DNA from 4 places in the Streptomyces sp. SCSIO ZS0520 genome. Region 3 is predicted to be linked to each of the others. Evidence: riboswitches for the same ligand, from Rfam matches in the RefSeq annotation. Region 3 holds a riboswitch; each other region holds the start of a gene.
The links. Region 3 has a riboswitch for cyclic di-AMP ahead of MID12_RS30890 (LysM peptidoglycan-binding domain-containing M23 family metallopeptidase). Riboswitches for the same ligand answer to the same signal wherever they lie in the genome.
Positions count from the first base shown of each region.

Region 1: linked by a shared signal. The riboswitch ahead of MID12_RS04975 (M23 family metallopeptidase) and the one ahead of MID12_RS30890 (LysM peptidoglycan-binding domain-containing M23 family metallopeptidase) in region 3 are both predicted to bind cyclic di-AMP.
Region 2: linked by a shared signal. The riboswitch ahead of MID12_RS30120 (C40 family peptidase) and the one ahead of MID12_RS30890 (LysM peptidoglycan-binding domain-containing M23 family metallopeptidase) in region 3 are both predicted to bind cyclic di-AMP.
Region 4: linked by a shared signal. The riboswitch ahead of MID12_RS17430 (M23 family metallopeptidase) and the one ahead of MID12_RS30890 (LysM peptidoglycan-binding domain-containing M23 family metallopeptidase) in region 3 are both predicted to bind cyclic di-AMP.

Region 1 covers NZ_CP092644.1:1,503,872-1,511,522, forward strand. The annotation lists gene MID12_RS04960 (GNAT family N-acetyltransferase) at 1-698, opposite strand, end outside; gene MID12_RS04965 (HPr family phosphocarrier protein) at 858-1,139, shown strand; gene MID12_RS04970 (GntR family transcriptional regulator) at 1,463-2,149, opposite strand; gene MID12_RS04975 (M23 family metallopeptidase) at 2,348-3,130, opposite strand; cyclic di-AMP (ydaO/yuaA leader) riboswitch at 3,144-3,331, opposite strand; gene MID12_RS04980 (M16 family metallopeptidase) at 3,534-4,904, opposite strand; gene MID12_RS04985 (M16 family metallopeptidase) at 4,913-6,268, opposite strand; gene MID12_RS04990 (DNA topoisomerase (ATP-hydrolyzing) subunit A) at 6,602-7,651, shown strand, end outside.
Region 2 covers NZ_CP092644.1:7,369,587-7,377,237, forward strand. The annotation lists gene MID12_RS30110 (8-amino-7-oxononanoate synthase) at 1-599, shown strand, start outside; gene MID12_RS30115 (ATP-binding protein) at 819-1,262, shown strand; gene MID12_RS30120 (C40 family peptidase) at 1,375-1,848, opposite strand; cyclic di-AMP (ydaO/yuaA leader) riboswitch at 1,852-2,052, opposite strand; gene MID12_RS30125 (ABC transporter permease) at 2,574-3,611, opposite strand; gene MID12_RS30130 (TetR/AcrR family transcriptional regulator) at 3,794-4,456, shown strand; gene MID12_RS30135 (alpha/beta hydrolase) at 4,718-6,316, shown strand; gene MID12_RS30140 (PPOX class F420-dependent oxidoreductase) at 6,422-6,850, opposite strand; gene MID12_RS30145 (roadblock/LC7 domain-containing protein) at 6,956-7,369, shown strand; gene MID12_RS30150 (DUF6397 family protein) at 7,499-7,651, shown strand, end outside.
Region 3 covers NZ_CP092644.1:7,529,321-7,536,971, reverse strand. The annotation lists gene MID12_RS30895 (SGNH/GDSL hydrolase family protein) at 1-411, opposite strand, end outside; gene MID12_RS30890 (LysM peptidoglycan-binding domain-containing M23 family metallopeptidase) at 614-1,519, opposite strand; cyclic di-AMP (ydaO/yuaA leader) riboswitch at 1,524-1,717, opposite strand; gene MID12_RS30885 (tyrosine-protein phosphatase) at 2,149-2,946, shown strand; gene MID12_RS30880 (aspartate aminotransferase family protein) at 3,011-4,396, opposite strand; gene hpnH (adenosyl-hopene transferase HpnH) at 4,536-5,549, opposite strand; gene MID12_RS30870 (1-hydroxy-2-methyl-2-butenyl 4-diphosphate reductase) at 5,555-6,208, opposite strand; gene shc (squalene--hopene cyclase) at 6,208-7,651, opposite strand, start outside.
Region 4 covers NZ_CP092644.1:4,438,006-4,445,656, forward strand. The annotation lists gene MID12_RS17410 (esterase/lipase family protein) at 1-35, opposite strand, end outside; gene MID12_RS17415 (alginate lyase family protein) at 564-1,775, shown strand; tRNA gene MID12_RS17420 (tRNA-Met) at 1,848-1,921, shown strand; gene MID12_RS17425 (PP2C family protein-serine/threonine phosphatase) at 2,120-3,367, shown strand; cyclic di-AMP (ydaO/yuaA leader) riboswitch at 3,631-3,774, shown strand; gene MID12_RS17430 (M23 family metallopeptidase) at 3,786-4,835, shown strand; gene MID12_RS17435 (aldo/keto reductase) at 5,210-6,154, shown strand; gene MID12_RS17440 (hypothetical protein) at 6,228-6,980, shown strand; gene MID12_RS17445 (PrsW family intramembrane metalloprotease) at 7,083-7,651, opposite strand, start outside.

The DNA.
Region 1 (7,651 bases), 6.0 Mb from region 3:
CCGAGGACGGTGCGGCCCACTCCGCCGGGGGCCCGGCCGGTGCCGATGACGGCGACCGAACCGGGGTTGAGCAGGCGCTGCACGGAGCGGGCCTCGGCGCGCTGCTCGCGGGCCCACTGCACGGCGACCGAGGCCTCGGTGGGCTCCAGGTCGAAGGAGAGGCGGACGACGCCGTCCTCGAAGCTGCGCTCCTGCTGGTAGCCCGCGTCGGTGAAGACCTTGATCATCTTGCTGTTGGCGGGCAGCACCTCGGCGACGAAGCGCCGGATGCCGCGCTCACGCGCCACCGCCGCGATGTGTTCGAGGAGGGCGGAGGCGACCCCGCGGCCCTGGTGCGCGTCCTGGACGAGGAAGGCGACCTCGGCGCCGTCGGCCGGGGCGGAGGCGGCCCGGCCGTTCGCGTCGATGCGGTCGTAGCGCACGGTGGCGATGAACTCGCCGCCCACGGTGGCCGCGAGGCCCACCCGGTCCACGTAGTCGTGGTGGGTGAAGCGGTGCACATCGCGGGCGGACAGGCGCGGGTAGGGCGCGAAGAAGCGGTAGTACTTCGACTCGTCCGAGACCTGCTCGTAGAAGCTGGTCAGGCGGTCGGCGTCCTCGGTGGTGATGGGCCTGATGCGCGCGGTCCCCCCGTCGCGCAGCACGACGTCCGCCTCCCAGTGGGCGGGGTAGTCGTGCCGGTCCGACGGCGTCTGCATGGGGCCAGCGTACGGGTCCCGGCCCGGTGCGGGCCCGTGCGGGAGGCGGACCCGGGGGTGGGCGCGGCCCGGCGGGGCGGGGGTCGCGTGGGGCGGGGCGGGCGTGCGCGACACTGGATGCCGAGACGGTGGGACACCCGAGCAGAAGGGCTGCATCAGATGGCTGAGCGTCGCGTCAAGGTCGGCTGGCCGGAGGGCCTCCACGCCCGGCCCGCCTCCATCTTCGTCCGTGCCGCGGCGGCCTCGGGGGTGCCGGTGACGGTGGCCAAGGGCGAGGGCGCCCCGGTGAACGCCGCCTCCATGCTGGCGGTCCTCGGGCTCGGGGCGCTGGGCGGCGACGAGATCGTGCTCAGCTCGGACGTGGAGGGCGCCGAGCAGGCCCTCGACCGCCTGGCGAAGCTGGTCACCGAGGGGCTCGGGGAACTGCCGGAGACGGTCTGAGGCCTGCCGGGACGGGCTGAGCCGCGGGACGGTACGAGGCCTGGCCCAAGGTCGGTTCGCGGTCCGGCCCGACGTCCGTTCGCGGTCTGAGGCGGTTCGAGGCGGCGGGCGAACGGCGCGGGAGGACCCCGGCGCGGGAAAGCCGGCATCGGAAAACGGCGCGCGGGAGAATTCCGCGCCGCCGGTGGGCAGGACATGCAGAGCGCCGCATCGGCCGAATTCTTTCGGTGCGGCGCTTTCCTCTTCCCGGCCGCCGAAAAGGAATGCGGGCAGCAGAAAGAGACGCCTGCGAAATGCTCTGCCCTTTGTATACGGCAGCCGTGTTAATCGCGGCCGCTCGCCGTGTTTACGGCATGTTGCGAACTCCTCACCGGCGGGCTCTTCCTGGCGAACCGCACCCGGTAGCCGGCGGCCGCCCGCTCGTGGTGCAGGGCCATGAGCCCGCGCGCCCGCTCCGCGTCCCCGCGGGCGACGGCGTCGACTATCGCCCCGTGCTCCGCCCAGGAGTCCGCGGGCCGCGCGGGCCCCTCGGCCGTGTACATCCAGGCGATCTTGTGCCGCAGCTGGGTCAGCAGGGTGATCAGGCCGGGGCTGCCCGAGGCCTGGACGAGGGTCTCGTGGAACCAGCCGCCGAGCGAGCGCAGATCCTCGCTGTGACCGCGCCCGGCCCGCTCCTGCCCCAGCCTGACCAGGCCCCGGAGCACCTTGAGATGGGCCTCCGTACGGCGCTGCGCGGCCCGGGCGGCGGCCAGCGGTTCGAGCACCGTCCGGATGTCGAGGACGTCGGCCGCCTCCTGCTCGGTGGGCTCGGCCACGCAGGCGCCCGCGTGCCGCCGGGTGATGACGAAGCCCTCGGCCTCCAGGGTGCGCAGGGCCTCGCGCACCGGGACCCGCGAGACGCCGTAGCGCCGGGCGAGGACTTCCTCGGTCAGCCGCCCGCCCCGCTCGTGGACCCCGGCGACGATGTCGTCCCGGATTGCCGTGCATACCGTGTGCGCGGGAATGCGCATGACCGGACCTCCGCATTGATCCGCGCGTAACGCTCTGCAGGAACACTCGTGTCGTGACTCTATTGCAGAACGACGGAATTTCCGATGGCGGATGGGAATCCGGAGATATTTTTGGGACAACCGTGAAAGCCCCGGCTCACGAGCCGGGGCTTTCACGGCATTTCCGCCCAGGGCCTGTCCGGCCGTGCGGCGTTCTCGTCAGAGGTCGACGCCGTGCGAGCGGAGATAGGCGACGGGGTCCATGTCGGAACCGTAGTCGGGTCCGGTGCGCGCCTCGAAGTGGAGGTGCGGTCCGGTGGTGTTGCCGGTCGCGCCGGAGAGGCCGAGCTGCTGCCCGGGGGTCACCGACTGGCCGACGCTCACCCCGATCGAGGAGAGGTGCCCGTACTGGGTGTACGTGCCGTCGTGCATCTTCAGCACGACCTCGTTGCCGTAGGCGCCGCCCGAGCCGGTGCTGACGACGGTGCCGCGGCCGACGGCGTGGACCGGGGTGCCGGAGGCGGCGTGGAAGTCGACGCCGGTGTGGCTGCCGGAGGACCAGATCGCGCCGCCGGTGCGGTAGCCGGTGGAGACGTAGGAGCCGGAGACGGGCGCCACATAGGCGTTGAGGCGGCGGCGTTCGGCGGCGCGGGCGGCGCGCTCCTTCGCGGCGCGCTCGGCACGGGCCTTGCGCTTGGCCTCCTGGGCCCGGCGCTCCGCCTCGGCCTCCGCCTTCCTCTTGGCGGCGGCCGCGTCGGCGGCGCTCTCCTGGGCGTCGGCCTGGGCCGCGATCTTCTCGGCGAGCGAGGTGCCCACCTCGTCGACGGCTATCGCGCCGGCCAGCGCCGAGCCCTCGGGCTCCGGCTGGGCCGCGCCCGCGGGGGACGCGAGGGTGCCGAGGACGCCCGCCGTGGTGAGGGCGGCAACTCCCGCGGCGGTGGCGGAGGTACGGGTCAGGCGGCTCGGCCTGCGGTGTCTGCCGCGGGCACGGGTGATCGCCATACGTGTGGCTCGTCCTTTCCTTCCCTGTCGCCTACCGGGTTAGCTGACGGGTTCGGAGTAGGAAGGTCTCCTACGGAACGCCCTTGCGGGGGCGCCCGATTCACCCCAGGAACTGCGTTCCCGCCGCCGCGGACGGCGGGCGGGAGGTGGGTCCCCGGCTCCCCTGGCTCGCGCCGTGGGGGGACTCGGCGATGGCTGCCCGGTGCCGCGGGTGCGGCGCACACATGACGAACAGCCGGAGAGACGCTAAGCGGGACAACCGCCCGGACCAAACCGAAACGGGCTTTTGTCACGCACACCACACGGCAGATCGGAAACCCAGCACCAATACGGACATGACTGACCCCGGCGGCCATGTCGCCGCCGGGGTCGGTCGCGGGGCGCGGGCGCCGCCGCGGGGCCTCTACTGGCCGGTGACCACGGTCACTTCGCCGATGCCGAGGGCGCGCACCGGCTCCTCGATCTGGGCGGCGTCGCCGACGAGCACCGTGACGAGGCGGTCCACCGGGAAGGCGTTCACCACGGCGGCGGTCGACTCGACGGTGCCGGTCCCGGCGAGCTGCTGGTAGAGCCTGCCCTGGTAGTCGTCCGGGAGTTGCTGCTCCACCTGGTCCGCGAGCGTCGAGGCGACGGCGCCCGCGGTCTCGTACTTCAGCGGGGCCACGCCCACCAGGTTCTGCACCGCCACATCGCGTTCGGCGTCGGTCAGGCCCTCGGCGGCGAGGGTGCGCAGCACCTTCCACAGGTCGTCGAGGGCGGGGCCGGTGGAGGAGGTGTCCACCGAGCCGGAGATGGCGAGCATCGCGGCGCCCGAACCGTCCTCGGCGGACCGCAGGACCTGGGTGAAGGCCCGTACGCCGTAGGTGTATCCCTTCTCCTCGCGCAGCACCCGGTCGAGGCGGGAGGTGAGGGTGCCGCCCAGGCAGTAGGTGCCGAGCACCTGGGCGGGCCACACGCTCTCGTGGCGGTCGGGGCCGATCCGGCCGATGAGCAGCTGGGTCTGGACGGCGCCGGGGCGGTCCACGATGACCACCCGGCCGGTGTCGTCGGCGGTGACCCGCGGCGGGGTGCTGGGCTCGGCGGTGCCGCCGGTCCAGGCGCCGAGGGTGTCGCCGAGCAGGGCGTCCAGGTCGATGCCGGTCAGGTCGCCGACCACGACCGCGGTGCCGGTGGCGGGGCGGACGTGCTTCTCGTAGAAGGCGCGTACGGCGGCGGAGTCGATCGCGGCGACCGTCTCCTCGGTGCCCTGGCGCGGCCGGGACATCCGGGACCCCTCGGGGAAGAGCTGCCGGGACAGCTCCTTGGCGGCGCGGCGGCCGGGGTTGGCCGCCTCGTGCGGGATCTCGTCAAGGCGGTTGCGGACCAGCCGCTCGACCTCGCTGTCCGCGAAGGCGGGGGCGCGCAGGGCGTCCGCGAGCAGACCGAGGGCCTTGGCGAGCCGGGAGGCGGGCACCTCCAGGGACAGGCGCACACCGGGGTGGTCGGCGTGCGCGTCCAAGGTGGCGCCGCAGCGCTCGAGTTCGGCGGCGAACTCCTCGGCGGAGTGCTTGTCGGTGCCCTCCGAGAAGGCGCGGGCCATGATGGTGGCCACGCCGTCCAGGCCCGCGGGCTCGGCCTCGAGGGGGCTGTCCAGGAGCACCTCCACGGCGACGACCTGCTGGCCGGGGCGGTGGCAGCGCAGCACGGTCAGGCCGTTGGCGAGGGCGCCGCGCTCCGGTGCGGGGAAGGCCCAGGGCTTGGCCTCGCCGGCCTGGGGCTGCGGGTGGAACTGCATGGTCGCGCTCACTTCGCCGTCTCCTCGTCGTTGCGTGCGGCCTCGGCCTCGTCGCCCTCGGCGGTCAGCGGCTCGTAGACGAGCACCGCCCGGTTGTCGGGGCGCAGCCGCGCCGCGGCGACCTCGCGCACCTCCTCGGCCGAGATGTCCAGGACGCGCTGCACCGCGGTCAGCGCGAGCTGGGGGTCGCCGAACAGGACGGCGTAGCGGCAGAGTTCGTCGGCGCGGCCCGCGACGGTGCCGAGCCGGTCCAGCCACTCGCGCTCCAACTGGGCCTGGGCGCGCTCCATCTCCTCGGGGGTGGGGCCCTCGGCCGCGAACCGGGCCAGCTCCTCGTCGACCGCGGCCTCGATCTCGGGCACCTCGACCTCGGCGGAGGTCTTCACGTCCAGCCAGCCGAGCGAGGGCGCGCCCGCCAGCCGCAACAGCCCGAAGCCGGCGGCGACCGCCGAACGGTCGCGGCGCACCAGGCGGTTGTAGATCCGGGAGGACTCGCCGCCGCCGAGGACGGTCAGCGCGAGGTCGGCGGCGTCGCCGGCGCGGGTGCCGTCCTCGGGGAGCCGGTAGGCGGCCATCAGCGCGCGGGCCGGGACCTCCTCCTCGACGACCTCGCGCAGCTGCTCGCCGATGGTCTCGGGCAGCGAGCCGTCGCGCGGGGCGGGCTTGCCGTCGTGTCCCGGGATGGAGCCGAAGTACTTCTCGATCCAGGCGAGGGTCTGCTCGGGGTCGATGTCGCCGACCACCGACAGGACCGCGTTGTTGGGCGCGTAGTAGGTGCGGAAGAAGGACTGGGCGTCCTCCAGGGTGGCCGCGTCGAGGTCGGCCATCGAGCCGATGGGCGTGTGGTGGTAGGGGTGGCCCTCGGGGTAGGAGAGCGCGGTGAGCTTCTCGAAGGCGGTGCCGTAGGGGACGTTGTCGTACCGCTGGCGGCGCTCGTTCTTCACCACGTCGCGCTGGTTGTCCAGGGACTGCAGGTCGAGCGCGTCGAGCAGGGAGCCCATCCGGTCGGCCTCCAGCCACAGGGCCAGTTCGAGCTGGTGGGCCGGCATGGTCTCGAAGTAGTTGGTGCGCTCGAAGCTGGTGGTGCCGTTGAGCGAACCGCCCGCGCCCTGCACCAGTTCGAAGTGCCCGTTCCCCTGCACCTGCCTCGACCCCTGGAACATCAGGTGCTCGAAGAGGTGAGCCAGGCCGGTGCGGCCCTTGACCTCGTGGCGGGAGCCGACGTCGTACCAGAGGCAGACCGCGGCGACCGGAGTGAGGTGGTCCTCGGAGAGCACGACCCGGAGGCCATTGGCCAGGCGGTGCTCGGTCGCTGTCAGGCCGCCGGAACCGGCCTGCGCTGTGGCCGTGTGACCCATGGGCATGTACGTCCCTTCGATCCAGAACTGCTGAACGCGGTGTGATCGTGCTGTTCGGTCGTGCTCGTGTGCGTCGTGCTCGTGCTGTTCGCCGTGCCGGTGGTGCTCGTCATGACCGCTGGTCGTGCCCGCGGCGGCGGCATGCGCTGCCACTGTATGCAAGCGTGCTGACACCTGGCGAAGTTCCCGCAGTCGGCACGCCCTGAGTGAACGCCGCGGCGCCGCCCGCGGCGGGCGGATCGCCCTCTTGTGACGGGTCGCGGTCGGCGTTGTCGGTGCGCAGGTCCACAATGGTCGGCGTCAGATCACGTTCATGTTGGTGAAGGAGCCGCAGCAGCGATGGCCCGCCGCAGCACGAAGACCCCGCCGCCCGGGGAGGAGTTCGAGGAGCGGATCCTCGACATCGACGTCGTCGACGAGATGCAGGGCTCCTTCCTCGAGTACGCGTACTCGGTCATCTATTCCAGGGCCCTGCCGGACGCCCGCGACGGGATGAAGCCGGTCCACCGGCGCATCGTCTACCAGATGAACGAGATGGGGCTGCGGCCCGATCGCGGGTATGTGAAGTGCGCCCGCGTCGTCGGCGAGGTGATGGGCAAGCTCCATCCGCACGGCGACGCCTCGATCTACGACGCGCTCGTCCGGCTCGCGCAGCCCTTCTCGATGCGGCTGCCGCTGGTCGACGGCCACGGCAACTTCGGCTCGCTCGGCAACGACGACCCGCCCGCCGCGATGCGGTACACCGAGTGCCGGATGGCCGACGCCACCAGCCTGATGACGGAGTCCATCGACGAGGACACCGTCGACTTCGCGCCGAACTACGACGGCCAGGAGCGGGAACCGGCCGTCCTCCCGGCGGCCTACCCCAACCTCCTGGTGAACGGCTCCTCCGGCATCGCCGTGGGCATGGCCACCAACATGGCGCCGCACAACCTGCGCGAGGTCATCGCCGCCGCCCGCCACCTGATCCGGTACCCGGGCGCGGACCTGGACGCCCTGATGCGCCATGTGCCCGGCCCCGACCTGCCCACCGGCGGGCGGATCGTCGGCCTCGGCGGCATCCGGGACGCCTACGAGAACGGGCGGGGCACCTTCAAGATCCGGGCGACCGTGGCCGTGGAGGACGTCACGGCGCGCCGCAAGGGCCTGGTGGTGACCGAACTCCCCTTCACCGTCGGCCCGGAGAAGGTGATCGCCAAGATCAAGGACCTGGTCGGGGCGAAGAAGCTCCAGGGCATCGCCGACGTCAAGGACCTCACCGACCGCGAGCACGGGCTGCGCCTGGTCATCGAGATCAAGAACGGCTTCGTGCCCGAGGCGGTCCTGGAGCAGCTCTACAAGCTGACGCCGATGGAGGAGTCCTTCGGCATCAACAACGTCGCCCTGGTC
Region 2 (7,651 bases), 160 kb from region 3:
CGCTCGCCGGGGTCTGCCGCGAGTTCGGCGCGGCCCTGCTGGTGGACGACGCCCACGGCCTCGGGGTGCTCGGTCCCGGCGGGCGCGGGGCCCCGGCCGCGGCGGGACTCGCGGGCGACGGGGACGTGGTGGCGACCGTGACCCTCTCCAAGTCCCTCGGCAGCCAGGGCGGTGCGGTGCTCGGCCCGGCCCGGGTCATCGACCACCTGGTGAACACCGCCCGCACCTTCATCTTCGACACCGGCCTCGCGCCCGCCGCGGTGGGCGCCGCCCTCGGTGCCCTGCGCCTGGTCGAGCGCGAGCCGGGGCGCCCCGAGGCGGTCCGTACCGTCGCCCGCGACCTGCACGCGCGCCTGACCGAGGCGGGTCTCGAGGCGGTACGCCCCGACGCCGCCGTGGTCTCGGTCCGCGCGCCCTCACCCGGGCAGGCCCTCCAATGGGCCGCCGACTGCCGGGAGAAGGGCGTCTCGGTGGGCTGCTTCCGCCCGCCCTCGGTACCCGACGGCATCTCGCGCCTGCGCCTGACCGCCCGCGCCGATCTGACGCCCGCTCAGATCACCGAGGCGGTACGGGTGATCGTCGCGACCGCGCCGCGCTGAGCCCGGCCGGGCAACCGCAACGGAGTCGGCGGCCCGGGCGCGGTGAGCGGTGACCGCGCGGATTTCACCGCATCGGGCGACAGTTGTCCGCACTTCCGGGTGGCCGGGGCCCTGCGGGGACGGCCGCGGTGGCACGCTGTCCCCCTGCACCGGCCCGGGTCCGGACCGAGGGCACGCCGCAGTCCTCGCCCCCGGCACGGTGGGAAGGGACGCCGTGCCATGGCCGATCACCAGGAAGCAAGCCTCACCCTCCCGAGCCGGCCCGCCTCGGTGCCCGAGGCCCGCAGATTCGCGGGCACCGTCCTCGCCGAGTGGGGGCTGCCCGCCACGGCCGAACTCACCGACAGCGTCCGGCTGATCGTCTCGGAACTGGTCACCAACGCCGTACTGCACACCCTCGGCCGGTCCCCCGTCCTGACCGTCCTGCTCCGCCTGGAAGGCGAGACGGTACTGCGGATCGGCGTGCGCGACAGCCACCCCGGACTGCCGCGAAGACCGGCGGCCGAGGGCGAATGCCCGGACGGGGGACGGGGGATGGACATCGTCCAGTGCCTCACCGCCCACCACGGAGGGGAGTTGAGCGTGCTCCCGGACGCGGCGGGCGGCAAGACGGTGTGGACGGTGCTGCCGGTGGTGCGGAGCGCCGAGCCGCTCCCGCAGTGACGTTCCGCCTGGGGGCCCGGAGTCGGCCCCGGGGTGCCTCAAGCGGGCGTACGGCAGCGGGAGTTGCCGCGGGCGGTGCGGGGCGCGCGGCCGGGGCACCGCCCGCTCGGCGTCAGTCCACCCGGCCGTACTGGACGCTGCTGCTCCAGATCTTCTCCAGGCGCACCACGGCCCCGGTCTTGGGGGAGTGCCAGATGCGGCCGTGGCCCGCGTAGATGCCCACGTGGTAGACGTTGCCGCGGTAGCCGAAGAAGACCAGGTCGCCGTTGCGCCGCTGGGCGGGAGACACCCGCTTCGTGGCGTTGAACTGCTGCTGCGCGGTACGCGGCAGCTCCTTTCCGGCGTGCTTGAAGGCGTACTTGGTCAGACCGGAGCAGTCGAAGCTGTTCGGTCCGGTCGCCCCGTAGCCGTACGGGGCGCCCTGCTTGGAGGCGGCGACCTCCAGGGCCTTGGTGGCCGGGGCGAGGGCCTGGGCGTCCGGGGCGGTGCCCGGCAGGGAGATGCCGCCGCCCACGGCGGCGAGGGTGAGGGCCGAGGCGGTACCGGCCCGGGTGAGTACAGCGGGGACACGATTGAGCGCGGACATGCGCAACCCTTCGTCAGCCGCCTGTGAAGGATGACCTGTCGGGTTCGGGCTGGCGAAGTCGCCCGGCCGCGGTAGCGCGACTTGACCCCAAGGACCGCTCGGATACGGCTCCGGCGGCCCGTACTGCACGGGTCCTCCACTCCTGCCGATCCACTCCTGTCGACCGGACATCCGGACGGCGGCAGGACTCGGCGTCCGCCCGGATCGCCCCGCCCCTACGGCGGGGGCTTGTCGTCGCAAGCGATGTTCACGCACGGACGCGCCGCTTTCCGGTCGGAACGGGGCCGCACAATTCACCGGCCGATTGGTCCGAATGTGTGGAGCGCCCCTCGCGAGCACCCGCGTCCGCACCGCGCGCACCGCCCGCACCTGCGAAGAAGGCGCCCGCGCCGCGTACCCGCCTCCCAAACGGCGCAACTCAGTTCGGTTTCCTCTCCGGCCCGATATCCCCCGACCAGGGGTACCCCGACTGGCCCGTTTCACCGCGCACTTCACGGTCACGCGCGCGGGAAGCGCGATGCTTCGCGGCCCGTACGGGGCACTTGGCGCCGCCCTCGGTCAACAGGGCATGACGGCATGGCGGGTGGACCGGGCCACCGGCATCCGGCGTGCCGGGGAACCGACTTCGGGCGGCGGACCGCCAACTCCCTTGCGGGACATACGCATCGGGCCGTGCACCCCCGTCCGCTACAGCGGGGGTGCACGGCGGTTCGGGGAAGGGGTGTTCAGACCGCGGGGTGCGGCTCGCCCGTGGCGGAGGACCCGGGCGGGGCCGAGCCGCTGCCGCCGCGGCGCAGTCCGGCGCCGACCAGCACGGCGGACAGGCCGAGCAGCGCCCAGACGCCCAGCGTCAGGAGCGGCCCGGAGGCGGCGGCCCCGTCGAAGAAGCCCACCGACCTCAGCAGCGAGCCCTCGGCCCCCGGCGGCAGCAACTGGCCGATCCGGCCCACCGGCTCCGGCAGCAGCTCGGGGCTGGTGGCGACCCCGGAGAACGGGTTGCCGAGGAAGATCACGAGCAGCGCGCCGACGCCGATCCCGGCCCGTCCGAGCAGCGAGGCGATCCCGGCCACGGCACCGCCCACGGCCAGCGTCGCGAGCCCGAGCACCCCGGCCTCCGCCCACCAGTCGCCCCGCAGGATGCCGAGCCAGTTGTCGGTGAGTCCGGTCGCCACCAGGCCGACCAGGGCCGAGGCGCCGAGCAGTACCGCGACGGCCCGTACCCCGCGGATGCCGAGCAGGGTGACCACCGCGCCGGAGGCCACCCCGGCCATCGCCAGGGGGAGCACGATCGCGTTCAGACCCGACTGCCGTGGGTCCTCCTCGGAGGCGGCGACGACGTCCTCCACGACCGGCTCGCCGTCCGGTGCCTGGGCGCGTGCCGCCTCGGTGAGCAGCTGGGCGACGACCGGGCCCGCGGCGGTCGCGGTGAGGAGCTTGCCGCCCTCCGGGGTGGCCACCATCGCGCCGTAGACCTCGCGGTCCTCGATGGCCGTGCGGGCGGCGGCCTCGTCCGTGTAGCGGTGGATCTCGAAGGCGCCCTCCTGGCTGCCGAGCCGCTTCTCCAGGGAGGCGACCGCACCGGCGGGGCCGGCCACCCCGAGCGGGACCTCGCGCGGGGCGGTGCGGGCGGCGGGCCAGGCGAAGGCCCACAGGGCGAGGGTGACGATCAGCGGGATGAGCAGGACGACGCCGAGGAGGCGGCGTGCGGGCGGCGCGGCACCCGGCGGTGCGGCCGTGGCGCCTTCGGTGCGGGTGGCGGACATGGCGTGCCTCGATTCGGGCGGTGGAGAGCGCGTGAGCGCGTGGTGCGGAAGCGCGGGGTGCGGAGGGGGCCGTGGGCGGCCCGGCGGCTAAAAAGAAGGATCGTTCGTTTTGATTATGGTCCTCACTGTCCTGGGATGCCCCGCCGCTTGTCAAGAAGGAATGTTCGTTTTAGGTTGCGCGCATGGCCCGTGTATCCCAGGCGCACCTCGATGCCCGCCGTCGGCAGATCCTCGAAGGCGCCGCCCGCTGCTTCGCGCGCAACGGCTTCCACGCCACGTCCATGCAGGACGTCCTCAAGGAGGCGGACCTCTCCGCGGGCGCGGTCTACCGCTACTTCAGCGGCAAGGAGGAACTGATCGGCGCCATCGCGGCAGAGGTCCTCGAAGGGCTGCGGGCGGCCTTCGCGGAAGAGGCCGAGGAGCGGCCCCTCCAGCCGCCGGACGTGGTGGTGGGCCGGGTGTTCACGCGGATGATGGACCGGGGGCCCGCCTCCGAGTTCGGCGGGCGCACCGGCTTCCCGCGGCTGATGATCCAGGTGTGGACGGAGACCCTGCGCAACCCGGAGCTGGCCGCCCTGACCCGCGAGGGCTTCCTTCGGGTCCGCGCCGCCTGGGTGCGCATCGTCCGGCAGTACCAGCGGGAGGGTCTGATGCGCGACGACCTCCCCGCCGAGCACGTGGCCCAGACGATGATCGCCCTGGCGCAGGGCTTCGCCGCCCAGCAGGCCGTCTTCGGCGAGACACCGGTCGAGAACCTCCAGGACGGGCTGCGCGCGCTGATGAGCATGGGCGGCCCCGGGCCGGTCGCGGTCGAGGACGGCCGGGGCTCGGGGTCAACTCCCTGACGGCGCAGGCCCTTCGCGCCTTATCTCCCTCTTGCCCCGACATGCGCGTGGCTGATTTGCGCCCCTTCGGCCACTTCCGGCCATCACTTCGCCTTGGGTAACTCCCGCCCCCGATCGGACCCTTCGGGAGATCTCCGCTCAACGAGACCGAAGTCCCCGGTTATCGGATCGGTAAAGAACGGCCGTTCCCTCTATTGCCCATGCTCTGTCAACCGACAGGATCACCCGTACTACTGATGTGTGTATGTCGGGAGGATTCACTTGATACGAATAAATCGCTCAAGGAGAACCGCTGCCCTCGGTTCTGCCACCGCCCTCATCGCCGGAACCGTGCTCGCGGGCGCGTTCGCCACCCCCTCGGCGAACGCGGACAGCCGGCACCACGGCGGTGACCGCGAGGCCCGTGGCGCCGCCGTCGCCGCCGCCCGGGCCGCCAAGGCGGGCATCGACTGGAAGGACTGCCCCGCGGACTGGGAGCTGGCCTCCCCGATCCAGTGCGGCTGGGTCACCGTCCCGGTGGACTACGCCAAGCCCGACGGCAAGAAGATCAAGCTCGCCGTCGACCGCGCCAAGAGCACCGGCACCAAGGACGAGCGGCAGGGCGCCCTCGTCTACAACCCGGGCGGCCCCGGCGGCTCGGGCATGCGCTTCCCGACCCGTATCACCACCAAGAACCCGCTGTGGACGAAGACCTCGAAGGCCTATGACTTCGTCGGCTTCGACCCGCGCGGCGTCGGCCACTCCGCGCCCATCTCCTGTATCGACCCGCAGGAGTTCGTGAAGGCGCCCAAGGCCGACCCGGTTCCGGACAACGAGGCCGACAAGCGTGCCCAGCGCAAGCTCGCGGCCGAGTACGCGGACGGCTGCGCCGAGCGCAGCGGCGCCATGCTGCCGCATATGACGACCCCGAACACCGCGCGCGACCTGGACGTCATCCGGGCCGCCCTCGGCGAGAAGAAGCTGAACTACCTCGGCGTCTCCTACGGCACCTACCTGGGCGCGGTGTACGGCACCCTCTTCCCGGACCACGTCCGCCGCATGCTGGTCGACAGCGTGGTCAACCCCTCCCGCGAGAAGATCTGGTACCAGGCCAACCTGGACCAGGACGTCGCCTTCCAGGGCCGCTGGGAGGACTGGACGAAGTGGGTCGCCGAGAACGACGCCGCCTTCCACCTCGGTGACACCCAGGAGAAGGTGCAGGCGCAGTGGGAGAAGCTGCGCGCCGCCGCGAAGAAGGAGCCCATCGGCGGGGTCGTCGGCCCGGCCGAGCTGATCTCCTTCTTCCAGAGCGCCCCGTACTACGACTCCGCCTGGGTGCCCACCGCCGAGGTGTGGAGCAAGTACGTCGCCGGTGACACCGAGGCGCTGGTCGAGGCCGCGGGCCCCGACCTCTCGGACACCAAGGGCAACGCCTCCTCCGAGAACGGCAACGCGGTCTACACGGCCGTGGAGTGCGGCGACGCCAAGTGGCCCACCAGCTGGCAGCGCTGGGACCGGGACAACACCCGGCTTCACAAGGACCACCCGTTCATGACCTGGGCCAACGCCTGGATGAACCTCCCGTGCGCCACCTGGCCGGCGAAGCAGCACACGCCGGTCCACGTCAAGAGCGGCAAGGGTCTGCCGCCCGTCCTGATCGTCCAGGCCGAGCGCGACGCGGCCACCCCGTACGAGGGTGCCGTGGAACTGCACAAGCGGTTCAAGGGCTCGCGCCTGATCACCGAGAAGGACGCCGGTTCGCACGGGGTGACCGGAGCGGTCAACCCGTGCATCAACGACCGGGTGGACACCTACCTGCTGACCGGCAAGGTCGGTGACCGGGACGCCACCTGCGCCCCGCACGCCACGCCGAAGCCGTAACGGCGAGGGCCCTCCTGGCAGGGTGGAAGGAGGGGCGACCGGACTGCCGGCCGCCCCTCCTTCTCCCTTCCTGCGCCCCTTTTCCCCGGCGGCTCCCGCCAGGGCTCAATCGGCCAGTCCCGCGAGGGCGTTGACCTTCTCGACGCGTACCCGGACCAGGAGTTCTCCGGGCGAGGCGTTGCGTGCGCCGTACTCCTCGGCCCGTGCCCCGCCCATGTAGCGCGCGGCGATCCGCTCGGCCCAGCGGCGCAGCTCGGCGGCGTCCTCAGAGATCTCCGCGCGGCCCCGAAGGACCACGAAGGCGTACGGCGGGCGGTCGTCGTCGACGCAGAAGGCCACGCGGTCGTCGCGGCGCAGATTGCGCCCCTTCACGCTCTGCGCCGAGGTGGTGAGGACCACTTCGTCGCCGTCGAGCAGGAACCAGACCGGGGCGACATGCGGCGCCCCGTCCTCCCGGACCGTCGACAGCTTGCCGGTCCGGGTCCCCGCGGAGACGAAGTCCCGCCATTCTTCCTCGGTCATCTTGTGTGCCATGCGGCCATCCTGGTTGCCGCGGGGCCCCAGGTGGGGAAGGCTTGCGCAAGAGGTCCCCCGCGGGGAGGCGGCGGACCGACCGGGGGACGAGCGGAGAGACCGATCATGGGACACAGCAGCGGACTCGGCTGGCTTCTGGACGATCTGACCCAGCGCGTGGAACACATACGGCACGCCCTTGTGCTGTCCAACGACGGACTGGTGACCGCCGCGAGCGAGGGCCTCCAGGGCCAGGACGCGGAGCATCTCGCTGCGGTGGCCTCGGGACTGCACAGCCTGGCCAAGGGCTCCGGGCGGCACTTCCGGATCGGGAACGTCCGCCAGACCGTCATCGAGTTCGAGGGGGCGGCCCTCTTCGTGACGGCGGCGGGGGACGGCAGCTGCCTGTCCGTACTGACCGACGCGGACGCCGACATGGGCCAGGTCGCCTACGAGATGACCCTGCTCCTCAACCGCGTCGGCGAGCACCTCGGGGTGGACGCACGGCAGCGCGAGCACACTCCGAGGGTCGACCCCTGAGCCTCCTCGTACGCCGCTGACCTGCGGGGACAGGCCGCCCAGAGGAGTTATCCACAGGCCTGAGCGGGATCCGGCGCGGCTGGCTACGGTTCTTCCGACAGCGACCACCTCGCACGGGGGAGAACCGCCATGACGTCCCGGACCACTGCCGTTCGCCAGGAAGCCTGCGCACCGGCGCGCACGGACCAGCCGCTGCCCGCCCTGCACGCGGCACGGGAACTCGGCCTCAGGCCCATGGAGTTCGACTGCGCCGCCGCACTCGGATACATCCGTACGGTGCGG
Region 3 (7,651 bases):
GACCGGTACGCCCCTGGTGTCGAAGCCGGTGGCGACGACGATGGTGCCGACCGCGTTCGACAGCGAGGCGATGGCCTCCTCGAAGCGCTCCGCGGCGTCGTCGGGATCGGTGCCGGGCCGGATCATGTCATTGCCGCCCGCGCAGACGGTCACCAGATCGGGGGCGAGTTCCCGGGCGCGCGGCACCTGGTCGGCGACGATCTGGTCGAGGAGTTTTCCCCGTACCGCGAGATTGGCATAGCGGAAACTGTGTTCCGGTGTCCGGTCCGCGAGCAGAACGGCCAGCCGGTCGGCCCAGCCGACACAGCTGCCGTCGGGGCCCGGATCACCCACCCCCTCGGTGAAACTGTCGCCGACCGCCGCGTAGGACCTGAATTCGTCACGTCTGAAGGATGTCGAATCTGCTGCCACGTCGGGCCATTTTTCTCCTTCGCCCGTGACCTACGCCACCGTAATAAGGGGTTGACGGCTCGTGAGATACGCCACCGGGAAAATCTCCGTCAACTCGGAATAAGCGCAGGGGAGTCGGCGGCACGGGAGAGCGGGGCGAGACAGGCGGCGAGGACCGCACCCCGTGCGGGTGCGGTCCTCGCGGTGCGCGGTGTCCGGTCGGTCAGACGTCCACGCCGTGGGCGCGCAGGTAGCCCAGCGGGTCGAGGTCCGAGCCGTAGTCCGGGGTGCTGCGGATCTCGAAGTGCAGGTGCGGGCCGGTCACATTGCCGGTGGCGCCGGAGAGCCCGACCTGCTGGCCGCCGCTCACCTGCTGGCCGGCGGAGACGGAGAGCTGCGAGAGGTGGGCGTACTGGGCGTAGCGCCCGTCCTCCAGCTGGAGCACGACCTGGTTGCCGTAGGCGCCGCCCCAGCCCGCCGAGACCACGGTCGCCGGGCCGACGGCCTTCAGGCTGGTGCCGGTCGGGACCACGAAGTCCACGCCGGTGTGGTAGCCGCTGGACCACATGCTGCCGGACTGGTGGTACGGGGTGCCGACCGAGGAACCGGCGACCGGGAGGGTGTAACCGCCGGTGTTCTCGGCCTTCTTCTCGGCCGGGGCCGCCTTCTTCGCCGGGGCCTCCTTCTTCACCACGGGCTTCTCGGCCTCGGCGGGCTTCTCGGTCTTCTTCGCGGGAGCCTCGGCCTTCTTCGCCGGGGTCTCGGCCTTGGCGCCGAGGGTGAGCTTCAGACCGGGGCGGATCAGGGCGGGGTCGGAGCCGACGGCCTCGCGGTTGTCCGCGTACAGCTTCTTCCAGCCGCCGCGTACGTCCTGCTCCTTGGCGATCTTCGCGAGCGAGTCGCCGGGGGCGACCGTGTAGCGCTCGGCCCTGTCGCCGTTCTTGCCGTCCTTCGCGGCGGCCTCGGTGGCCCCGGTCTTCACGGCCGCGGCGTCGTGGGGGCTCGCGGCGTGGGCACCGGCGGCGCCCATGAGCGGCAGGGCGAGTGCGGCGCCACCGGTTCCGGCGACGGCCAGGGAACGCAGCAGACGGCTCGACTTCGTACGGCGGTGCTTGCCCTTGACAGGCATGGTGGATTCCTCTCCGGCGCCTGCGAGGTGAGCTGTCGGGTTAGGGCTGGAGATGCCCCGCCGCGCTCGCGCGGCTTCACCCCGAGCCGTCCCCTTGAACCGGGGAAACGGCGTACTGCCTGTGGATCCCCCGCTCCTGCCGTTTCACGGGTGAGTGTGTGGAAACCGGACGGCGGCAGGATTCGGCGTCCATCCGGAGTGAGCGAGACGTTAAGCGAACCGGAATGGGCGGGACAAGCGGTGAATTCACCGCCGCATTCCTTTTCTTGATCCTCGGCGAAAAGGACGGTGACACTGCGTGGAACATTGATCTTCCGGCTTCTTTGGCGCCCTTGCCGGGCTTGCCCGTACGGCCGAAAGTCCCGGCCACCGACCGTCACGAATATGAGCCTGCTCACGCACATCACGGCCAGGAGTCTTTATTTCGGGCATCAGCGGAAGAGAGTGAAGAGCACGGGCAATTCCGGCAATACGGGTCTCCGGGCGGCGAGGTGACGGCCGCACCCGGTGCACGTCCATGGCCTCCACGGGCATCCGGCGGCGATGATGGCGGCCACGGCAGGTGCCGTATCGTCGGAAATCGTGACCGTCCGCGATCAGCGCGGGCGGCCCACTGGGAGGAGTCCTAGGTGACGCAGCAGGTCCCGTCGACAGAGCCGCGGCTGACCGGGGTACGCAATTTCCGTGACGTGGGCGGGCTGCCGACCGTGGACGGCAAACGCGTCAGGGCGGGCCGCCTCTACCGCAGCGGGCACCTCGCGCACGCCGACGAGCAGGACGCCGCCTTCCTCGCCTCCCTGAAGCTGCACACGGTCTTCGACTTCCGCAACGCCGGTGACCAGGCCCTGGAAGGCCCCGACATCGAGCTGCCCGGGGTGCGCAACCTCAACCTGCCGCTCACCGACCCGGCCTCCGGGGTGGAGTTCTGGTCCATGGTCCGCGAGGGCGACATCGCCCAGCTGCGGGAGCTGCTCGCCGACGGCAGGGCCGAGGCCCGGATGAAGGGCTCGTACCGGGCGATCATCACCAGCCGCACGGCGGAGCACAGCCGCGTCCTGCACGAGATGGCCGACGGCGGGCTGCCCGCGCTGATGCACTGCGCCGCGGGCAAGGACCGGGCCGGCCTGTCCGTCGCGGTCAGCCTGCTCGCCCTCGGTGTGGAGCGCGCGGCGATCGAGGAGGACTACCTCAAGTCCAATGCCGCGCACCGGCGTTACAAGGTCCGCCGCAGCGCCGACGCCCCCGGCGGCACCTCCCCCGAGGTCATGGAACTGCTCAGCCCGATGTTCGACGCGCGCCTGGAGTACCTCGACGCCGCCTTCGAGGCCATCGAGGAGACCTGGGGCGACGTCGAGACCTACCTCGGCCGGGGCCTCGGCCTCACCCCCGAGGTGCGGGAGCGGCTGCGCGCGGACTTCCTCGACTGAGGAACGCGAAGGCAGGACGGGGGCCTTTCCGGGCCCCGGTGGCGACGGCCTCGGGCCCGCGTCCTCAGCGGCCCGAGACCGCCTGCTTGACCAGGGTCCTGCCGAAGTCCCACATCAGGCCCCCGCCGCTGTGCGCCTCGTCCATGACCGCCCGGAAGGCGGTGACGAAGCGGTCCACGTCCGCCTCGTCGACGACCAGCGGCGGGATCAGCTTGATCACCTCCAGATGGTCCCCGGAGACCTGGGTGAGGATGTGGTGCTTCTGCAGCAGCGGCACCACGACCATCTGCGCGAACAGCCCCTTGCGGGCGGCCTGCAGCATCGTCCAGCGCCCGCGCAGCCGCAGCGAGGACGGCCTGCCGAACTCGATGCCGATCATCAGGCCCCGGCCGCGCACCTCGCTCAGCAGCTCGTACTCGTCGACCAGCGCGGCGAGGCGGCTGCGAAGGAGTTCGCCGGTGACGCGGGCGTGCGCGACGGTCTGCTCGTTCTCCATGACCGAGAGCACCGCGAGCCCCGCGGCCATCGCCTGGGCGTTCGCGCCGAAGCTCGCCGAGTGCACCAGGACGCGGTCCATCGAGGAGTAGACCTTCTTGAAGATCCACTCCTTGCCGAGGGTGGCGCCCACCGGGACGTACCCGCCGGAGAGCGCCTTGGCCACGCAGACCAGGTCCGGCTCCACCCCGTCCTCGTGCTGGTAGGCGTAGAAGTCCCCGGTACGGCCGAGGCCGGTCTGCACCTCGTCGGCGATGAGCAGGGCCTTGTGCCGGTGCAGGAGTTCCTGCGCCTGCCGCAGATAGCCGGGCGGGCTCTCGTGCACCCCCTTGCCCTGGATGGGCTCCACGATCAGCGCGGCCACGTCCCCGCGCAGCAACTCCCGCCGCAGCGCGTCCAGATCGCCGAGCGGCACCGCGGTGTCCGGGAGCAGCGGGGCGAAGCCCTCCCGGAAGCCGTCCTCGCCGTTGACGGAGAGGGAGCCGGTGGTCAGCCCATGGAAGGCGTGGGTGCAGTACAGGACCCTGGGCCGGCCGGTGGCGTACCGGGCGAACTTCAGGGCGGTCTCGACCGCCTCGGTGCCGCTGTTGCCGAAGAAGACGCGGTCCAGGTGCGGGCTGTGCGCGAGGAGTTGCTCGGCGAGCAGGCCGGGCAGCGGGGGGCAGTCGAAGCGGGTCAGGTCGGCGAGCGAGGCGTCCAGGACGTCGTGCAGCGCCTTGCGGACGACCGGGTGGTGGCGGCCGAGCCCCATCACCCCGAATCCGGCGAGCATGTCGAGGTAGTCGTTGCCCTCGGCGTCCCAGAAGTGCGCGCCCTCGGCCCGCTCGTAGACCTTGTCGAAGCCGATGGTGTGCAGCATGCGCGGAAGCTGGTGGTTCAGGTGCTTCTCGTGCAGTGCGTAGCGTTCGGCGCCGCGCGCGGCCAGCAGCTGGCCGAGGTCGAACTCCTTGCTCATTCCTGCCCCTTCTTCACGACGAGCCGCACGGGGAGCGGGACGCGGCCCCGCTCCGCCGCGTCCGTCGTGCGCCCCCTCCGCGCCGGTGCCGCCCGGCCGGATGTCCGGCCGGGCGGCGGGTGGTGGCTGTCCGTCCGCCTCAGCTCGCGACGCTCTCGCGGACCGCGCGCAGGGACTCCTTCAGGGAACCCATGGTGGCGAGCACCGCCGTGGGCTCGTAGCCGCAGTGCGCCATGCAGTTGTCGCAGCGCTCGTCCTTGCCGCGGCCGTAGGCGTCCCAGTCGGTCTTCTCCACGAGGTCCTTGTAGGTGGTGACATAGCCGTCGTTCATCAGATAGCAGGGTTTCTGCCAGCCGAAGAGCGAGTAGTTGGGGATCGCCCAGGCCGTGCACGGGAAGTCGACCTTGCCCTCCAGGAAGTCCAGGAAGAGCGGCGAGTGGTTGAGCCGCCACCGGCGCCGATTCCCGCCGGAGAAGGCCTTCTTGAAGAGTTCCCTGGTCTGCTCGACACCGAGGAAGTGCTCCTGGTCCGGCGCCTTCTCGTAGGCATAGGCGGGCGAGATCATCATCTCGTCCACCTTCAGGTCGTCATTGAGGAAGTTCAGCACCTCGACGATCGTCTGCGGGGTGTCGGTGTTGAAGAAGGTGGAGTTGGTGGTGACCCGGAAGCCGCGCCTCTTGGCCTCCTTGATCGCCTCCACCGCCTCGTCGAAGACGCCCTCCTTCGCCACCGACTCGTCGTGCCGCTCGCGCAGCCCGTCGATGTGCACCGCGAAGGCGAAGTACGGCGAGGGCGTGAACTTCTTCAGCTTCTTGCGCAGCAGCACGGCGTTGGTGCACAGGAAGACGAACTTCTTGCGCTCCACCAACTGCCGTACGATCTCGTCGATCTGAGGGTGCATCAGCGGTTCGCCACCGGCGATGGAGACCATCGGCGCCCCGGATTCGAGCACCGCTCCCACCGCCTGCGCCACCGGCATGCGCTGCTTCAGCACGCCTGCCGGGTGCTGGATCTTTCCGCAGCCCTCGCACGCCAGATTGCAGGCGAAGAGCGGTTCGAGTTCCACGATGAGCGGGAACTTCTCACGCTTGCGGACCTTTTGTTCCAGCAGATACGTAGCGACCTTGATGGACTGGCGCAGCGGCATGGCCATCTGGCTCACCTCCGAGGGAGCAGCAAGTTACGGTGCCATTCGAAAAACGCGGGGAGTAGGGAACGCAGGACCCGGAAGGCGGTTATGCCGCCGCCGAGGGTGGAGAGTCGGACCAGTTCGTGCTCGGGGGCGTCCACGACGACCCGGACCGCCGCCACCGGACGCCCCGCCGCACGCGCCGCGCAGCGCAGTGTCGCCGCGGACTCCATGTCCACCGCGATGGCTCCGGTGGCGCGCAGGGCGGTGCGTTCGGCGCCGCGGACGATGTGGTCGGAACCGGTGAGCGGGCCGGTGTGCACCGTGCGCCCGGGGGCGAGGCGCAGGATCTCCTCGACCAGGAGTTCGGTACCGGTGCAGGCGGTGGTGGTGTCCGCGCGCACCTCGTCGGCGACGACCACGTCCCCGGGGTGCATGCCGGGCTCCAGACCGGCGCAGAAGCCGGTCGCGAGCACCGGCGCCTCGCGCAGCGCGGGCCGCGCGAGGGCACGGGTGAGGGCGCGTTCGGCGGCCTGCGGGCCCATCCCCGTCTTGAGCAGGGTGAGCGGCCCGTGGGCCCCGCCGCGGTCCCCGAGGCGCAGCGCGAACTTCTCGATGCCCAGGGCGCAGGCGACGAGCAGCGGCGGGGGCCCGGGGTCCGGTGCCGGTGGTGCCGGGGCCATCAGCTCCCCTTGCCGACGGAGGGCTCCGGGTGGAGGTACCGGCCGAGCGCGGTCAGCGGGAACACCTGCCGGTACAGGTGGTAGTTGATGGAGAAGTCCCAGGGGAAGCCGGTCCCTGTGAAGTACGGCTCGTCCCAACTGCCGTCCTCGGCCTGGGTCCTGGCCAGGAACTCCACCCCGCGCGCGGTCGCCGCGGAGTCGCGCTCCCCCGCGGCGAGCAGGGCGAGCAGCGCCCAGGCGGTCTGCGAGGCGGTGGACTCCCCGACGCCGTGCCAGGCGGTGCCGGGCTGGTAGGAGCGCAGGTCCTCGCCCCAACCGCCGTCCTTGTTCTGCACCTTCTCCAGCCAGGCGACGGCGCGCCGGATCGCCGGGTGCCCGGGGGCGAGTCCGGCGGCCACCAGGGCGGGGACCACCGAGCCTGTGCCGTATACGTAGTTGACGCCCCAGCGGCCGAACCAGGCGCCGCTGGGCTCCTGTTCGGAGAGCAGCCAGCGGACTCCGCGGCGGGTGCGCGGGTCCTCGGACTTGCCCTCGTGGGCCAGCATCTCCACCACATGCGCGGTGACGTCCGAGGAGGGCGGGTCGATGACCTCGCCGAAGTCGCAGAAGGGCAACCGGGTCGGCATGACGCTGGTGTTGTCGACGTCGAAGGCGCCCCAACCGCCGTTCTGCGACTGCATCCCGAGGCTCCAGCGCACCCCGCGGGAGACCGCCGCGGCCACCCGCTCGGGGTCGGGGTGCTTGACCCGGCGCAGCGCGAGGATCACTTCGGCGGTGTCGTCGGTGTCCGGGTAGTTGTCGTTGTGGAACTCGAACGCCCAGCCGCCCGGCGGCAGTTGGGGACGGCTCAGGGACCAGTCCCCCGGGCGGACGACCTGTTCGCCGAGCATCCAGTCGGCGGCCTTCACCAACTGCGGGTGGTCGGCGGGCAGTCCGGCGTCGGCGAGCGCGATGGTGGCCAGGCAGGTGTCCCAGACCGGGGACTGGCAGGCCTCGATCATCCGGGCGCCGTCCTCGCGCCAGACCGCGAAGTTGTCCAGGGCCTCCAGACCGGCCCGCAGCACCGGGTGGTCCAGGTCGTAGCCGAGCAGGTGCAGGGCGATCACCGAGTACACGGCGGGGGGCTGGATGCCGCCCCAGCAGCCGTCGTTCTCCTGGCGTTCGACGATCCACCGGGCGGCGGAGCGCATCGCCGCCTTGCGGACCCTGCGCGGGGCGACCTTGCGGTAGGCGCGGACCACCTTGTCCAGGCGCTGGAAGGCGCCGTCCCAGCTGGCCGCGGGGGCGAGCGGCTGCGGCGGCACGGGCACCGCCGGGTCGGTGTGCAGCTCGTCGAGGCCGAAGGGGGCGGGCCGTACCGGGCGCTTGGCGGAGACGACGGTCAGCGGCACGATGGTCTGCCGCGCCCAGCAGCCGAAGCGGTAGATGTTGAGCGGGAACCAC
Region 4 (7,651 bases), 3.1 Mb from region 3:
GCCAGGCGGGCCCCGAGCGGGGTGAAGCGGCTCATGGACGGTCCTTCGGTCGCGGACTCCGCCAGCGGGCGGACCGTCGTGGACGTCCCGCACGACGCGCACCCCCGTTGGCGCTCGGTTGACGCTCAGCATGAGCGAGGACGGGGCGGAGCGCTTTGTAGCGGCGACCAGAGTTTCGGGCCCCCGTTGTGACGCGTCACCAAAGCCCGCGCCCGGCCCCTACCGCCGGATCCGGGTGCTCCTTCCGGGGGCCGCCGGCCGAGGGCAGGGGGGTGGCCGGCGGTCCCCTTCCGTGCGGGTCCGTCAGTCCCGCCCGGTGTCCGTCCAGTTCAGGCGCGTTCGGGGGCGCGCGGAAGTGTGCGTGCGCCATGCGGTCCGGGTGCGGCGTTCACACGGGGCGTGCACCGGCCCCGGCCCTCGCCCCCGGGAAGCGCCACGTACCGGTAAAGAGCCCTTTGCGCGCCCATGACCTGCGCTTTTCCCGGACCCCGTGCAGCGCAACAGATCAGGCGGGCCGGGCGGCCGAGGGGTCAGGCTGCTGGAAGCCGACCCCGGAGGTGGACATGCGCCCCCTCGCGCACCGTGCGCTCGCGGCCCTGCTGGCGCCGCTGCTCGTCCTGCTCGCCTCGGCCTGCGGGAACCAGGGCCGCGCCGCACCCCGGCCGCGCTCCGCCCCCGGCCGCGAGTTCCGGCACCCGGGCGCGCTGGTGAGCGGGGAGCAACTCGACGCCGTACGCCGCCATGTGGAGCACGGCGAGCAGCCCTGGCTCGGCGCCTTCCTCGCGATGCGCGACAGCCGCTACGGCGACCTCGGCCACCGGCCCCGCCCCTACGCGACGGTGGCCTGCCCGCCGGACACCCGCCCCGGCCGCGGCTGCGTCGAGGAGCGCGAGGACGCGATCGCCGCCTATACGCAGGCGCTGCTCTGGTACGTCACCGGGGAGCGCGCGCACGCCGCCGCGGCCGCCCGGATCATGGACGCCTGGTCGGCGAAGGTCCGGCGGCACACCGAGGGCAACGCCGGACTCCAGGCCGCCTGGGCGGGCGCCACCTGGGCCCGCGCGGGCGAGGTGCTGCGCACCCCGGGCTCCGGCTGGCCGCGGGCCTCGGTCCGCCGGTTCGGCGCCATGCTGCGCGGCGCCTACCGGCCCGCGGTCACGGCCGGCGCCGCCGACTTCAACGGCAACTGGGACCTGGCGATGACCGACGCGGCCCTCTCCATCGCCGTCTTCCTCGACGACCACGCCGGGTTCCGGCGCGCCCTGGACCGCTTCCGGGCCCGGGTCCCCGCCTACTTCTATCTGCGCTCCGACGGGCCGCTGCCGCGGACCCCGCCCGGCAGCCGGGTCCGCGGCGCCGACGCGATCCGTACGTACTGGTTCGGGCAGCGGGTCTTCCGGGACGGCCTAGCCCAGGAGAGCTGCCGCAACTTCCAGCACGCCGGGTACGCGCTCGCCGCCACCGCGCACATCGCCGAGACCGCCTGGCACCAGGGCGTCGACCTCTACGGCCCGTACCGGGAGCGGCTGCGCGCCGCCGTCGAGTTCCACGCGCGCTACCAGAACGGCGCCCGGGCCCCGGCCTGGCTCTGCGGCGGAAAGGTCCGGCGCACCCTGGGCCCCGATCTGGAGGTCCTGGTCAACCACCTGGAGAACCGGCTCCAGCTGAAGCTGCCCCAGGCCGACCGCCTCCTGCGCCGCACCAGGCCCGCCGGGACCGACGACCTCTTCGTGGCCTGGGAGACCCTGACCCAGGCCGGAAATCCGGCGGGCTGACGGGCCCGGGCGGCCCCGGCGGGAAAATGGTGCGAGGCACCCCCGCGGATGGCGTAGACTTCATTTCACCGACGCGGGGTGGAGCAGCTCGGTAGCTCGCTGGGCTCATAACCCAGAGGTCGCAGGTTCAAATCCTGTCCCCGCTACTCAAGGCCGGAGGCCGGAATCCCTGATCGGGTTCCGGCCTCCGGTGTTTCACTTCTCTCCTCTTCCCCTGCCGCCCGTCCGCGGGCGTGCCGTACGTGCCGTGCGGTCCTCACCCGCACGGGTCCGCCCGGTCGACCGCGCGGGCCGCAGGGGAAAGGCTGAGCAGGAGTGCCGTCCGAATCCATGGGAGTCCAGTGGTGGGGAGCCGAGGCGAGCCCGGCGGGGCGCACCGCCCCGCACGCCCGGAGGCGGCGGGGGCCGTGCCGGAGGAGGCCGCGCTGTCGCTGCACGGGGCGAACGCCGACCCCTCGCTGCGCCCGCAGCGCCGCTCGCTGTCCCGGACCTTCTTCCTCGTCCTGCCGGTGCTCCTGATCGTCTTCGGCATCTACTACGACGCGGCCACCCCCGCCCTCTACACGGCCCTGCCGATGTTCACCGCGGCCCCGCTGCTCGCCGCGCCCGTCTACACCACCCGCGGGGTCGCGCTCACCGGCGCCTTCGCCACCCTCGCGGTCTTCCTGCTGCGCGTCCAGGACGCGGACCTCGACGAGGTCGAGGGCACCACCGAGGCGATCACCGTGGTCACGGTCTCCTTCCTCGCGCTGCTGATGAACGGGGTGGTGCGCCGCAGCGGGGACCAGCTCGCCTCCGCCCGCGAGATCGCCGAGGCCGCCCAGCGCGCCGTGCTGCCCGAACCGCCCGACCGCTTCGCCGGTCTGCAGATCGCGGTGCGCTACGAGGCGGCGCAGGCCGGGGCGTTCATCGGCGGCGACCTCTACACCGTGCAGGACACCCCGTATGGGATCCGCATGATCGTCGGCGATGTGCGGGGCAAGGGGATGGGCGCGGTCTCCACCGTCGCCGTGCTCATCGGCACCTTCCGGGAGGCGGCCGAGCAGGAGGTGACCCTGGAGGCGGTGGCCCGGCGGCTGGACCACGCGCTCGCCCGGGAGGCCGGACTGCGGCGCGGCACCGAGGACTTCGAGGCCTTCACCACCGCGGTGCTCGCCGAGGTGGTGCACGAGGGCCGGACCGTGCGGCTGCTCAACCGCGGGCACCCGGGGCCGCTGCTGCTCGACGCCGAGGGCGGCCTGCGGGTGCTCTCGGCGAGCCGGGCCGCGCTGCCCCTCGGCCTCGCCGAGCTGAGCACCGAACCGGACCGCACGGACGAGGCGGAGTTCCCGCTCGGCGCCACCCTCCTCTTCCACACCGACGGACTCTCCGAGGCCCGGGACGCCGAGGGGGTCTTCTACGATCCGGTGGCCCGCCTGCGGGGCCGGGTCTTCCCGGCGCCGAGCGCCCTGCTGACCCTGCTCGTGGAGGAGGTCAGGGCGCACACCGGCGGCGGGGCGCGGGACGACATGGCGCTGCTCGCGGTGCGCCGTCCGGCCGCGGGCAACGGGACGGCGAACGGGCAGGGCGGAACGGGCACCTCCGAAGGCTGAGCGGGCCGCCGGGACCGCTCCGAGGGTCACGGTAGGTGAGCGTCCGACGCCCCTGGGATAACAATTGACGCACCGTCAGCATTGCGGGGATGTGAGGAAGACGGCTCCGTGGGGGTCAACTCGCCCCGCTGCGGCCCCCGATGTCCCTATCGTCCCGCCCGGAACGGGTCAAGGATCACCGGGAAACCTTGGAATACCGGGCCCGGGTCTATTAACGTTCGATAACGCAGCGCGGTCGTCACAGCCGTCACACGCGACGGCTCCGCGCGCACGCGCCTAATCCCGCAAGGGAGCCGGGGAACCACTTCTTGGGGTGAATCGGCCGCCTCTTCTTCGAGAGGCGGCGGTAGGAGACCTTCCTGCTCCGAACCCGTCAGCTAACCCGGTAGGCGAGAAGGAAGGAAAGGAGTACGCCTCCGTGGCGTCCAACGGCCCCGCTACACGCGTCACTTATGTGCCCGGTGACGAAGAGTCCTCCTTCGGGCAGCCCTTCGGAGAACCTCTCGAAGAGCCCCTCGGAGAGTGGAATCCCACGGCGGAGTCGGTCCGCCCGGTGCGCGGCAGACACCGCGTCATCAAGCAGCGCGGCGGCCTCGCCCGCAGCTCCACCGTGCTCGGCGTCGGCGTCATCGCCGCGGTCGGCGCCGGGGGCATGGCGACCGCCCAGGGCGGCAAGCCGCCGGTCCGCATCTCCGTACCCGATGTCTCCGCCGTCACCGCCTCGCTGCCCGAGGCCAAGTCCCTGCCGGGCGTCGGCGACCTGGTCGCGGGCTCCGGCGAGGACTCCGCCGCCGAGGCCGCGGCCCCGCTGAGCGCCGCCGGGCAGAGCGCCTCCGAGGACGCCGGGGAGTCGCTGCGCAGCCGGATCCTCCAGCAGGCCGAGCAGCAGCAGGCCGCCGCCGACACCGCCGCGCAGAGGACCGCCGAGGAGGCCGCCACCGAGCGGGCCGCCGAGGAGGCCGCCGAACTGCGCGAGAAGGCCGAGAAGAAGGCCGCCGCGGCGAAGAAGAAGGCCCAGGAGGAGGCCCGGCGCAAGGCCGAGGAGGAGCGCCTGGCCAAGCTCGCCAAGATGTTCTCGCTGCCCACCTCCTCGTACACCCTCACCTCGCACTTCGGCGACGCCGGTTCCATGTGGTCCTCCGGCCACCACACCGGCCTCGACTTCGCCGCCCCGACCGGCACCCCGCTGAAGGCCGTCCACACCGGCACCGTCAAGTCCGCGGGCTGGTCCGGAGCCTACGGCTACCGCACGGTCCTGGAGCTGGAGGACGGCACCGAGGTCTGGTACTGCCACCAGTCCTCGATGAGCGTCAGCGCGGGCCAGAAGGTCAGCACCGGCGAGGTCATCGGCCGCGTCGGCGCCACCGGCAACGTCACCGGGCCCCACCTGCACATGGAGGTCCACACCCCGGACGGCACGGGCATCGACCCGCTGTCCTGGCTCCAGTCCAAGGGCATCAACCCCTGAGACCCGGGAATCCTTGAGGCCCCGGAACTTCTGAGGCCCGGGAACTCCTGAGGCGGAACTCCTGCGGCCCGGCCACGCTGAGACCTGATACCGGTCCCGGCCCCGGCCGACCGCAGGACCGACCCCTTCCCGCAGCGGCATCCGCGGTGCGACAGCGCCGCCGGGTGCCGCTTCCGGTTGCGGCGGCCGGGTTTCGGCTCCACCGGCCGGGCGGGTACTACGGTGGGCGGTCCGGCCCGCGCCACACGGCCCGCCGTCCGGCGTGCGGCCCCGCACGCGCACACTGGTCGCGTACCCATGAACCACCGGCGCACACCGGCCACTTGCCCCGCAGGCGGCCCGGCGCCCGTACCCGGGAAGAGGTCACGGCTCCCATGTCCGCACCGCTCACCCTCGGCAACTCCGGTATCGAGGTCTCCCCGCTCGCCCTCGGCGGCAATGTCTTCGGCTGGACCGCCGACGAGAAGCAGTCCTTCGCGGTCCTCGACGCCTATGCCGCGGGCGGCGGCACCTTCGTCGACACCGCCGACTCCTACTCGGCCTGGGTCGAGGGCCACCGGGGCGGCGAGTCCGAGACCGTCCTCGGCGACTGGCTCGCCTCCCGCGGCAACCGCGAGGACCTGGTCATCGCCACCAAGGCGGCCCGCCACCCCGAGCACCTGGGCCTCGCCGCCGGGACGCTGCGCGCCGCCGCCGAGGCCTCGCTGCGCCGCCTGCGCATCGAGCGGATCGACCTCTTCTACACGCACTTCGACGACCCCGACGTACCGGTCGAGGAGATCATCAGCACTCTGGACGAGCTGGTACGGGCGGGCAAGGTCCGCGCGGTCGCCGCCTCCAACATCAGCCCCGAACGCCTTCAGGAGTCCCTGGACTTCTCCGACCGCGCGGGCATGGCCCGGTACGTCGCCCTCCAGGCCCACTACAGCCTGGTCTCCCGGGACACCTACGAGGGCGGGCTGCAGAGCGTGGCCGAACGCGGCGGCCTCACCACCATCCCGTACTTCGGGCTCGCCGCGGGCTTCCTCACCGGCAAGTACCGGCCGGGGCGGCAGGTCGACAGCGCCCGCGCCGGCGGAGCCGCCAAGCACCTGGAGACCGAGCGGGGCCGGCGGGTGCTCGCCGAACTCGACAAGGTCGCCGAGGCGCACGGCGCCGAGATCGCCTCGGTCGCCCTGGCCTGGCTCGCCGCCCGCCCGACCGTGGGCCCGCTGCTCGCCAGCGCCCGCGTCCCCGAGCAGCTCCCGGCCCTCTTCGCGGCCACCGGTCTCCGGCTGACCGAGGAGGAGTTGGCGGGGCTGACCGCGGCCTCGGACTGAGCGGAACCGGGGCGGGAGGGAGACCGGCACCGGGCCGGGACCCCTCCCGGGCCGGTCCCGCTACCGTCCCCGCATGGCATGGTGGCGGAGGACGAAGAAGGCAGGGGCGGGCCGGGGCGGCGGGCGCGGATCGGCGCCGGTGGGCCTCTCGGTCTTCGACCGGACGGCGGGGGACGGTGCGCCCGCCCGCCCCGGACTCCGGCTCGGCGCACGGCAGTTGCCGCCGATCACCATCCCGAGCCTCACCGACCGGGTGGCCGCGCAGACCCGCGCCAGCCACCCCGCGGGGACCGGCCCTGTGCAGGCCGTGGTCCCGCACAACGTCTGCGTCGAGGACGGCTCGGTCACCTTCATGGGGCTCGGCGGGCGGGCCGCGATCGTGGTCGGCCTGACCCCGCGGCTCCGCCCCGACCTCTACGGTCTCGGCGAGGCGGTCCAGGACGAGGGCGCCCTGCTGCACCTGGACGCGCACCCCGGCTTCCTGCGCGCCTCGCTGCTGCTCCCGGACACCGAGGTCGACCTGGACACCGGGCTCCGGCTCGACCAGGGCGACATCCAGGAGTTCCTGCACGCCGCCTACGCGAGCGAGACCGTCGAACTCCACATCCAGCACACCACCCACGACCGCCTGCTGCCCTACGTCTGCTCCGCACCGGGCCTGCGCCGGGCCGTGGACGCCGGTTTCGCACAGTTCACCCAGCCGCCCCCGGACGACCTCGCCGCCGCGGTCGCCGCCGTCAACGGCACCCTCAACCCGGCGGTACGCGTCCCCCTGCACGTCACCGGCAAGGCCGCGCTCGCGGTCGTCTTCGACGTGGAGGTCTGAGCCGGGGCCGGGGTTCAGGACCGGGGGCCTGAGCCCCCGGTGCCCGGCGGCGGTGCCGGTCCCCGGCCGGTGCGGCGGCTGTCCGGTCCGGGGCGCGGTGGCTCAGCGCGGGTGCCGGTCCTGGGCGGCGCGGTGGTGCGCCGGGTGCCAGCCGGGGGCCGCGTGGTGGACGGGCGGCGCGGGGCGGGCGGCCGCGGGGTCGCCGTACGGGGGAGGGGCTCCGTAGGGGGACGGGGTTCCGTGCGGAGGCGGGGTTCCGTACGGGGGCGGTGTTCCGTGCGGAGGCGGGGTCCCGTACGCGGGCGGGGTCCCGTACGAAGGCGGTGTTCCGTACGGGGACGGGTGCGGGCCGGGGCTGCCGCCGGGCGGTTGAAGGCCGGGGCCCGGGCGCGGTCGGCCGTGGGGCCAGGGCGGGGGCGGGGCCGTCCGGCGGTGCGGCCAGGGGCGGGGGGCGGTGAGGCGGGCCGCGTAGGCGAGGGCGGGGGCGGCGACGGTGCGGTGGCGCCAGAGGGCGTCCAGGAGTTCGCGTTCGCGGCGGGGGAAGTCGGCGCCCGCCCGGCCGCGGCGGCCCCGGCGCCGGAGCACGGCGAGCGAGGTGGCGCAGCGGGCGTAGTCCAGGACCTCGCGGGCGGCGGGCCGGTCCAGGGCGTGCGCCGCGTACTCCCTGGCCA